Regions from separate parts of the Alishewanella maricola genome, predicted to be linked through region 2. Evidence: predicted binding sites of a transcription regulator. Region 2 holds the regulator's gene; each other region holds the start of a gene.

The links. Region 2 encodes LexA, which represses DNA repair genes until DNA is damaged. Its sites were predicted from a motif close to TACTGTATNNNNATACAGTA; they were not measured.
Region 1: a site for LexA is predicted at 1,609-1,628, ahead of dinB (DNA polymerase IV). Genes of this name have one in related genera too.
Region 3: a site for LexA is predicted at 1,935-1,954, ahead of JAO78_RS11915 (SulA-like leucine-rich domain-containing protein). Genes of this name have one in related genera too.

Annotation. Positions count from the first base shown of each region.
Region 1 is NZ_JAEINI020000001.1:569,157-572,444, reverse strand. It holds gene nrdR (transcriptional regulator NrdR) at 1-62, opposite strand, end outside; gene glyA (serine hydroxymethyltransferase) at 156-1,409, opposite strand; gene dinB (DNA polymerase IV) at 1,646-2,737, shown strand; gene JAO78_RS02800 (cold-shock protein) at 2,811-3,023, opposite strand; gene JAO78_RS02795 (DEAD/DEAH box helicase) at 3,245-3,288, opposite strand, start outside.
Region 2 is NZ_JAEINI020000006.1:63,680-66,967, forward strand. It holds gene coxB (cytochrome c oxidase subunit II) at 1-422, opposite strand, end outside; gene lexA (transcriptional repressor LexA) at 809-1,429, opposite strand; gene plsB (glycerol-3-phosphate 1-O-acyltransferase PlsB) at 1,510-3,288, shown strand, end outside.
Region 3 is NZ_JAEINI020000007.1:138,517-141,804, reverse strand. It holds gene JAO78_RS11920 (GGDEF domain-containing protein) at 46-1,827, opposite strand; gene JAO78_RS11915 (SulA-like leucine-rich domain-containing protein) at 1,980-2,414, shown strand; gene JAO78_RS11910 (YchJ family protein) at 2,563-3,039, shown strand; gene JAO78_RS11905 (VC2046/SO_2500 family protein) at 3,052-3,288, opposite strand, start outside.

The sequences.
Region 1 (3,288 bases), on a different contig from region 2:
TCGGCGACTAAACGAGAATCAATGACTTTGGTGTCATCCGCGTTACAAAAGGGACAAAACATGCTGAGCTCTCTATATCACCCTATCGGGACTTTTTGAGATGGCCGGATAAAATAATGGCCGCAATTGCGGCCATCATAACATGTTATTTTAGTTTACGCATAAACTGGGAAACGGCTACATACCTCAGAAACACGGGCTCTGACGGATGCAATAACCGCTTCATCACCACGGCTGTCTAAGACTTCACAAATCAATGTTGCCACTAAACGTGCTTCAGCTTCTTTAAAGCCACGACGGGTAATAGCCGGAGTACCAATTCGTAAGCCACTGGTCACAAAAGGTGAACGTGGGTCGTTAGGCACTGAGTTTTTATTAACGGTAATGTGCGCTAAACCTAACCATGCATCCGCTTCTTTACCGGTAATATCTTTGTCGATGAGATCCATCAAGAACAAGTGGTTTTCCGTACCGCCTGATACCACTTTATAACCGCGAGAGATCATCTCAGCACACATGGCTTTGGCATTTAGTAACACTTGTTGCTGATACACTTTAAATTCAGGCTGTAAGGCTTCTTTAAAGGCTACCGCTTTTGCCGCAATAACGTGCATTAAAGGGCCGCCTTGGCCGCCAGGGAACACCGCTGAGTTTAACTTTTTCTCAATGGCTTCGTTTTTACGCGCCAAAATTAAACCACCACGTGGACCGGCTAAGGTTTTATGCGTTGTCGTTGTCACGACATCAGCAATAGGTACGGGGTTTGGATATAAACCCGCCGCCACTAAACCGGCTACGTGCGCCATATCAACCAGTAAGTATGCACCGACTTTATCCGCGATATCACGGAAACGCTGCCAATCAACAATACCAGAATAAGCAGAGAAACCAGCAATAATCAGCTTAGGTTTGTGTTCTAGCGCTAAGGCTTCGGCTTGATCATAATCAATTACGCCGGTTTCGGGATGCAGGCCATATTGCACAGCATGATAAAGTTTACCGGATGAGCTGACACTCGCACCGTGCGTTAAGTGACCGCCATGCGCTAAGCTCATACCTAAAATGGTATCGCCAGCGTTTAATAACGCTAAAAATACTGCTGAGTTAGCTTGTGAGCCAGAGTGTGGCTGTACGTTAGCGTAGTCAGCACCAAACAATTCTTTAGCACGAGCAATGGCTAAATCTTCGGCTAAATCAACATATTCACAACCACCGTAGTAACGCTTATGCGGATAACCTTCGGCATATTTATTCGTTAACTGTGAACCTTGCGCCTGCAATACCCGAGGGCTGGCATAGTTTTCTGAAGCGATAAGCTCGATATGGGCTTCTTGACGTTCAGTTTCTTGTACCATGGATTGCCATAATTCCGGATCGAAATCTGCAATATTCATTTCACGCTTTAACATGCTTTCTCCTGCGCGCGGCTACCACGCTGATCGATTGACAACAGTCTAAAAATTGTTGGTTATTCTACTCTTATTTTTTAATTCTTGCACTGAAAAAACAGACATCCAGACAGCTAAATGAAATGAAGTCTAAAAAAATCTTACTGGCTGTGCAGAAATACTGCCACTTGCTTTACAACGTGTTACAAGGGGCGTAAATTACTGGTTATTCATACAGCGCTATTTGCAGCAGGATTATGTCGCATCGAAAAATTATCCATTTAGACATGGATTGCTTCTTTGCCGCGGTTGAAATGCGCGACAATCCTGCCCTGCGGCATATTCCGTTAGCTATTGGCGGTAGTCGATCTGAACGCGGCGTGATTGCCACCTGCAATTATCCGGCTCGGGCTTTTGGTGTGCGCTCCGCCATGCCGACACATGAAGCCTTAAAGCGTTGCCCGCATCTAACCTTAATGCGCGGGAGCATGGATAAATACAAAGCCGTTAGCCAACAGATCCAAAGCATATTTCGCCGTTATACCGAGCACGTCGAACCACTTTCTTTAGATGAAGCCTATTTAGATGTCACCGATTGTAAGCAATTTAAAGCTAGCGCCACGCTGATTGCTGCGGATATTCGCCGCACGGTGTTAGCAGAAACCGGTTTAACCGTTTCTGCTGGGGTAGCGCCCAATAAATTTCTCGCCAAAATCGCCAGTGATGAACAAAAACCCGATGGTTTATTTGTGATCCCGCCTGAGGCTATCAACGATTTTGTTCTGCAACTCGCCCTGCGCAAAATCCCCGGCGTTGGGGTAAAAACCGCAGAGAAACTTGCCAAGCTCGGATTTCATTTTTGCCGTGATATTTGTCAGCCAGGTGAAGAGATCAGTACAGAGCGACTTGCCTTGTTATCTCGGCATTTTGGCAGCTTCGCCGCTACGTTAATTAAACGCAGCCAAGGTATTGATGAACGCCCGGTCCGGCAAGATCGTGAACGTAAATCGATCGGTGTAGAACAGACATTGCCGAACGACATCGCGGACTTAGAGCAAGCCGAACAAGAAATGCTACAGTTATTACCCACCTTAGAGCAGCGTTTAGCACAAAGCGGTAAAGCGGCATTACTACAAAAAATTGGTGTGAAATTAAAATTCAGTGATTTTCGGCAAACGACAGTAGAAACCCAATGTCATCGTTTAGATCCGCGCTTATTGGCACAACTATTAGCGCAGGCTTGGCAACGCAGGCAAGAGCACAGCGTGCGTTTGATTGGCATACAGCTTGGCTTTAAATCGGCTTGTCATGAACAATTACCCCTACCGTTAGAAGGCACCACTTTTTAAAGGCGTAACTTAGGCAAGGTATTCGGCAATAAAAAAGCCGGCGCTAAGGCCGGCTCTTTAAAATCTTTACTAATTAACCGATAACAGTTACGTTTTCAGCTTGTGGGCCTTTTTGGCCTTCAGTAACGATAAAGGTCACTTGTTGGCCTTCAACTAACGTTTTACGGCCTGTACCGTTGATAGCGCGGAAGTGAACAAACACATCTTTACCGCCTTCACGCTCGATAAAACCAAAACCTTTATCTTCATTGAACCACTTAACTGTACCAGAAATTAACTGTGACATAACACTCTCTTACTTTAACAAATTTTGCCGAAATTCCGGCGACTTAAATAATACCGGCCACGTCATCGAGCTGATACTTACTTCGACCGCATTATCAGGGATGCTGATTAAGTGGTCAATATAAATACCGAGACGAACAGAAAATAGTTTTCTGTTGGGCCGTTCCGGCAAGGACTGCTAAGCCTTACTTACTCAGTGTAGCAGTAATGTGGAAAAAACCATCAATCTTGTGGTGTTTTTTTACGTCGAACCGGCGCCAAGCCGT
Region 2 (3,288 bases):
AATAGATAGTTTTCACCCTTGGCCAGTTTATTGGCCACTTGCTCTCTGGGTGTCGCTAATAATGAAAAGTACTCAACATCGTGTTCAAGGTATTTATAATGCCATTTCCACTGCGAACCGGTAATTTGCACGGTCACATCGGCAGCAGAGGTGTCATCCATCGCCAATAGGGTGGTCGTGGCGGGAAATGCCATCACAACAAGAATAACGACCGGAATAGCCGTCCACAGAATTTCAACCTTGGTACTTTCATGAAATGAAGCCGGCTGCACCCCTCTTGCTTTGCGGTGAAGGATCATGGATACAAACATAATCCCAAACACCACTGCACCGATAGCACAACAAATCCAGAAGATGGTCATATGCAGTTGATAAACCTGCTGACTGATCTCCGTAGCGCCTTTGGTCATATTCAAAGGCATAGATGTTGATGCATTTGCCGATGCGGCAAAAAATAGGGTCGGCAGCGACCAAACCAGACAACGCGTGTTTGTCACTGTACTTCTCCTCTGTCATTTGCATTGCAAACTGCAGAAACCAAGAACACAGAACTACACGGCTTTTATGTAAACCTATCCTGACCGAATCTATGTGGTAAGTTTCGCAATTTCTTATTTTTATTATTTTTTGTGATTTCGAAGCAAGCGCTGAAACCAGCAACTGTTAACTTTAATTATTTTTTGAACAGTTACCGCTTAAGAATTGTCCAGTATGAGCGTTATGTAAACCCCTAAAATGCAAAAGCACCGATAAAACCAAGAGGTCATACCAGTGCAATTATAAATTAACTTGTTGAACAGCGACTATTTTATAGCCAACTGCCGTTACGGATCACACCTACAGCAAGGCCTTCAACGGCAAATTGCTGTTCACGTAAATCGATTTTAATCACCTCAAAATCTGGATTCTCAGGAAGCAATAAAACTTCATGTCCTTGCCGCTGGAAACGCTTTACCGTTACTTCATCATCGACACGGGCGACAATCACTTGGCCATGTTCTGCTTGAGTGGTTTTATGCACGGCTAACAGATCGCCATCGAGGATGCCGATATCTTGCATACTCATACCTTGTACCCGAAGTAAAAAGTCAGCATGGGGTTTAAATAAATGCGCATCAATTTGATAATGATTTTGTACATGCTCAGCGGCTAAGATAGGTTGGCCAGCGGCAACTTTACCCACCAAAGGCAAACCCAATTGCTCGGGAGCGGAATCGTCTTCCAATAAACGGATCCCTCGCGAGGTACCGGGCATCATTTCCAGTACCCCCTTTTTAGCTAAGGCTTTGAGATGTTCTTCCGCTGCATTGGCAGATTTAAAACCTAAACGCAGCGCAATCTCGGCACGCGTGGGTGGCATTCCGGTTTCTTGTTGGTAATCTTTGATTAATTGCAGAATTTCGGCCTGACGAGGCGTTAATGGTCTCATAATGCTGGCTACCTATACAGTAAGTACTGTCAGTATATACAGCCTTTTTCGAAATGCCAAGCGTTGTTCTGCAGCTGAATTTGCCAGCTTACGCAGCTGTGGTATTCTTAGCACTGTTCAGTTTGCTCGGTATCATTATGTTCTCAAGCTTGTCGTTACTGACCTTATTATTAAAATGGCCTATTCGCCTACTCGTTAAATTCAAAATTGTTCCTGATAACCCCCTACAACAACTGGGAGTTAATAAAGAACGGCCATTATTTTATATATGCCACACCGAATCAGCCAGTGATGTCGCCACGCTGCGTCGCGTTTGCCAGCAACTAGCCTTGCCCGATCCGCTTAGCCATGTAGAACTGCGGGGGCAGAAATTATCACGCATCTTATTTCTCGAAAAACCTCACCAAATCATTGGTGGCCGCAGCGATACCCGTGCATTAAAGCAAGGACAAACATTACTCGCGGCTCATTTAGCCAACCCCAAATTACAGGCACAGCTGATGCCGATCTCGATCTTATGGGGCCGTGCACCAGGTAAGGAAGACAGTATTAAATGGTTACTGGGGGAAGCACATTCACCTAACTGGTTAGCTAAGTTACTGATTGTATTTATCTCAGGTCGACACACGCTGGTGCGCTTAAGTAAACCAGTAGATCTACAACAAATGGCTGGACAATTTGGCGCTGAAGCCAGCACTGCCAGAAAACTGCTGCGCATGTCACGGATCCACTTTTATCGACAGAGACTGGCAGCAACAGGGCCAAAACTGATGAACCGCAGTCAGTTATTTAATGCGCTATTAGCCACGCCTGCGGTTAAAAAAGCCATCGCCGATGAAGCGGCTAACCGCAATGGAGATTACGCCGCAGCGCGACAAGAAGCTCGCAAATTACTGCAAGAGATTGCAGCCGATTACCGCACGTCAACTTTACGTTTTGGTGATCGTATTCTGACATGGTTATGGCAAAAGCTTTATGCTGGCATTAAGGTCAATAATGTCGACACTTTGCGCGATCTGGCGCAAAAAGGACATGAAATTGTTTATGTACCTTGCCATCGAAGTCATATGGATTACTTGCTACTCAGTTATATTATTTATCATCAGGGGTTAGTGCCACCGCATATCGCCGCAGGCATTAACTTAAATTTCTGGCCTGCAGGCACGATTTTTCGTCGTGGCGGGGCATTTTTTATTCGACGCAGTTTCAGTGGCAATAAGTTGTATTCAACCGTTTTTCGCGAATATTTAAGCTTGCTGTTTATGAAAGGTTATGCGGTGAAGTACTACACCGAAGGTGGCCGTAGTCGCACGGGACGTTTATTAAACCCTAAAACCGGCATGCTGGCGATGACAGTACAATCAATGCTGCGTGGCATCGATCGCCCCGTTACTTTAGTGCCGGTTTATCTGGGTTATGAGCATGTCATGGAAGTAAACACTTACCTCAGTGAATTGCAGGGCTCTGGCAAGAAAAAGGAATCGGTTGGTGGTGTACTTAAGGCGATCCGAAATTTACGCGATTATGGCTTTGGCTATGTTAATTTTGGTGAACCCATTTCACTCAATCACTATTTAACGCAGCAAATACCGGATTGGAAAAGCGAGATTAATTCTCTTGAAGCGCCTAAACCGCAGTGGCTGAACCCGCTGGTGGCTAAATTGTCTGAGCAAATTATGCGACATATCAATCAGGCCGCGGCACTGAATAGCATTAATTTGCTGTCACTGGCGCTATTAGCCAGCGATAAACAAGCCATTAGTCGGCAAGAGCTGATCCAGCAACTTGACTGCTACCTGCAACTCCAGCAAGGCGCGCCCTATCATAGCTTGGTGACACTGCCGCATATGTCTGCCGCA
Region 3 (3,288 bases), on a different contig from region 2:
TCTGAATTACCTTAATAACATATCGATGGGATATTCTAGCCTAAATCAATCTGCAGATGGTCTAGCCAGTAAGTTGGAATGCAGTTGAGCAGGCCCGCGACGTCTGGATAAGAATAGCGCGTTACCACCCATTTGTTTAGCATTAAACTTAGCTGAAGTGCTCAAAGCCGCCACATCATGATGTGTATGACATAAAGTAGGATCAGGAAAAGCCACGCCAATAGACAATGACAGCATAGGATAAAAACAAGAGTCGCCCATTCTATTTAAAGCATGGATCCCTTGTTGTTGCACATGTTCAGGTTCATAGTGAACCAAAATACGTACAGCAAATTCATCCAAAATCGCCTGACACAGTGGCTCAATAACAACAGTATCACTGACCAGCACAAAATCATCCCCTCCTATATGGCCAACGAAACACGCTACCCCTTGGGCATTTTGCTGGATAATCTCGGCTAACATCTGCAATACCGCATCACCTTTACTATAACCATAGATATCGTTGTAGGGTTTAAAGTGATTTAGATCTAAGTAAGCTACGGCAAACACACTCCCCTTAGATAACCATTTATCAATCTCTAAATATATAGGCACATTACCGGGCAAAAAGGTCAATGGATTTGCGTAACGTGCAAGCTGGAGTTTCTCTTCGCTGACTTTTTTTAATAATTGCCGTACCGAACCTAAACCTAAATAATGACCATGACGACAAATAATGAAATACCAACTTGCGGCACTGTATTCATTTTCAGCAACAATTTTACTTACATCATCGAGACTAGAGTCTGCATCGACAATGACTGCGTTAGTATTCATGATCTGACCAATCGTTTTTCGTTCATGTAACGCTCGACCAAAATGTTGTGAGAAAAGCGCTTGCAGCTCCGAACGACACACTAAACCGACAGGCCTGTTATTACTTACCACAGCCAGCGTTTGCAATCTGGCATCTTGCTCAAAAAGCGTGGCCACTTGTAACGCGGTTAGCGATGTTGATATCGGTGCAATATCAATCAGCAGCGAAAGAACACTATGTTGGCTGGGTAATGGAGGTTTCGCCCCCATGATGACTTTACTACTGATTTGCGTTAAAAAAGAGACTTGCGGGCGCCCTAGCAGATAACCTTGACCAAAGTCGGCTCCAAGTTCTTTACATTGCAAGAGCTCTTCTTCCGTTTCAATCCCTTCTGCAATAATTAATGAACCCGTTGCTTTTGCCAAACTGATAATATTTTTTACAAATGATTTTTTGGTTGGATCGCGATAAATCTCACTAATAAAGTATCGATCAATTTTAACAAAGTCAGGTTGCAACTCTGACCAAAGTTTTAAACCCGAAAAGCCACTCCCTAAATCATCAATGGCAATTAAAAAACCCAGATCACGATAATGATTTACAGCCTTAATCAGTAAGCTAGCATCTTCAACTTGGTATTGCTCAGAAATCTCAATCACGACTTGTGACGGATCTAAACCTGCTTGTTGCAACATGCTTTTGGTTAGCCCACTAGGATGATCAGCAGTAAGTAACAGCAAGGGGTTCACGTTTAAAAATAATTTACCGCAAACAGCAGCACAAGCAAAAGCCGCAATACTCAGCTCTCGACACAGCAGTTCTAACTCGGCTAAAGCATTACAAGAAAGCGCAGTTTTAAAAAGTTGCAACGGCGAATGCAGCAGGCTGTTCGATGGGCCACGAATTAACGCCTCATAACCGAAGATCTGCGCCGAATTTAAAGCAACTATAGGTTGAAATAGCGGTTGTAGCGCTCGGGCCTGCAAAATACTTTTTAGCTCAGTACAAGACTGTTCTGAAGTTGCCATACATCAAATCCAAAATTAACAACAATGAAAAGAATATGCAGGTTGTATGACAGCGATATGACTAAAAAAACAAACACAAAACACTTGCTTTTTATTTGAACAAAAACTACTGTATAAGCGTACACTGTATAAATAACCAGTTAGAGGTTTACATGCTTATCACCACCAAAATTTTACAATCCAATACCCCATCTCGTGCCAGCAAAACGTTAAACACGAGTCATACTGGATCAATACCGCCACTCACCTTATTACAGCGCAATAACACTGAACTTCAACTCTTAAAATTGTTACAGCAACACCGCGATGTGGACGGCTGGATTGTATTAATTGCACCGAAAGTGAAACCTAATAAAAATTTTTGGGCAAGCTGCCAGATCCCTCTAGAAAAAATCTTAATGATTCATCCGCACCAGGTTAAGGATTTAGCGAAAACGGTACAACGCGCGATAAACAGTGCTAGCTGTAAAGTTGTGTTGCATGGTGGTGAATTAACTGATGAGGAAGCAACGCAATTAGCGCAATTAGCAGAGAAGCAGCAAACTGCGTTGTATCCCTTAACACAGGCAATGGTGAAACAACATTAAAACTCTATATCAGTGACAAGTGACAAGTGACATACTTTATCTAAGCTATGCATCACAATACTTAACAAAAAACGATAAATCATCAATAAAGTGAAACACCCTGAGCTGGCTTAGGGGTAAACTAGCACGCATTAATGTGGAGATAACGATGCTGTGTTATTGCTGTTCAAAAAAACCGTTTATTGAATGCTGTGCCCCTTATGTATTAGAAGGTGAATTAGCACCAAATTGTGAAGCCCTAATGCGTTCACGTTACACGGCCTATTGTCTTGGTCAGATTGACTATGTTTACCAGACTACGCATCCAACACAACGTTCAGCTGAATTGATAGAAGAAATTCAACAGTTTGCTGATAGTGTGCATTTTTTTAAGTTAGCGATCAGCGAGAGCAACCAGAATATGCATAAAGGTGAAGTAAGTTTCAAAGCCTACTTTATTATCGATAACACCGTTGAAGTGATCACAGAACAATCATTTTTTGAATTTATTGATAAATGGTATTACCACAGTGGCAAACTGTCAGCCACACCAAGCCATAAGTTAAAACGTAATGAGCTTTGCCCGTGTGGTTCATTGATAAAAGTGAAACATTGTCAAACTCATCTAATAAGCGGTCAAGCATAAGATCAAGAAGCACTAAAGCGGTAAAGGGTTAGCATTCAGTTCTTGCAGCATTTCATATAACACGGTTTCGTCCCCTTCTTGGATCGGTGGTTCCTTGCCACTTAGACGACGTATAGCATGCTGATCTAAATTACTCATCAAGCGACCATCTAATTTTTTGGCATCATCTTTTCTAACCCAAGGCTCAGGGGTTAAAGCGCTTTGTAATTTCAATTGGCGTAAACTCGTTTGCGCAGATCGATTAAGTTG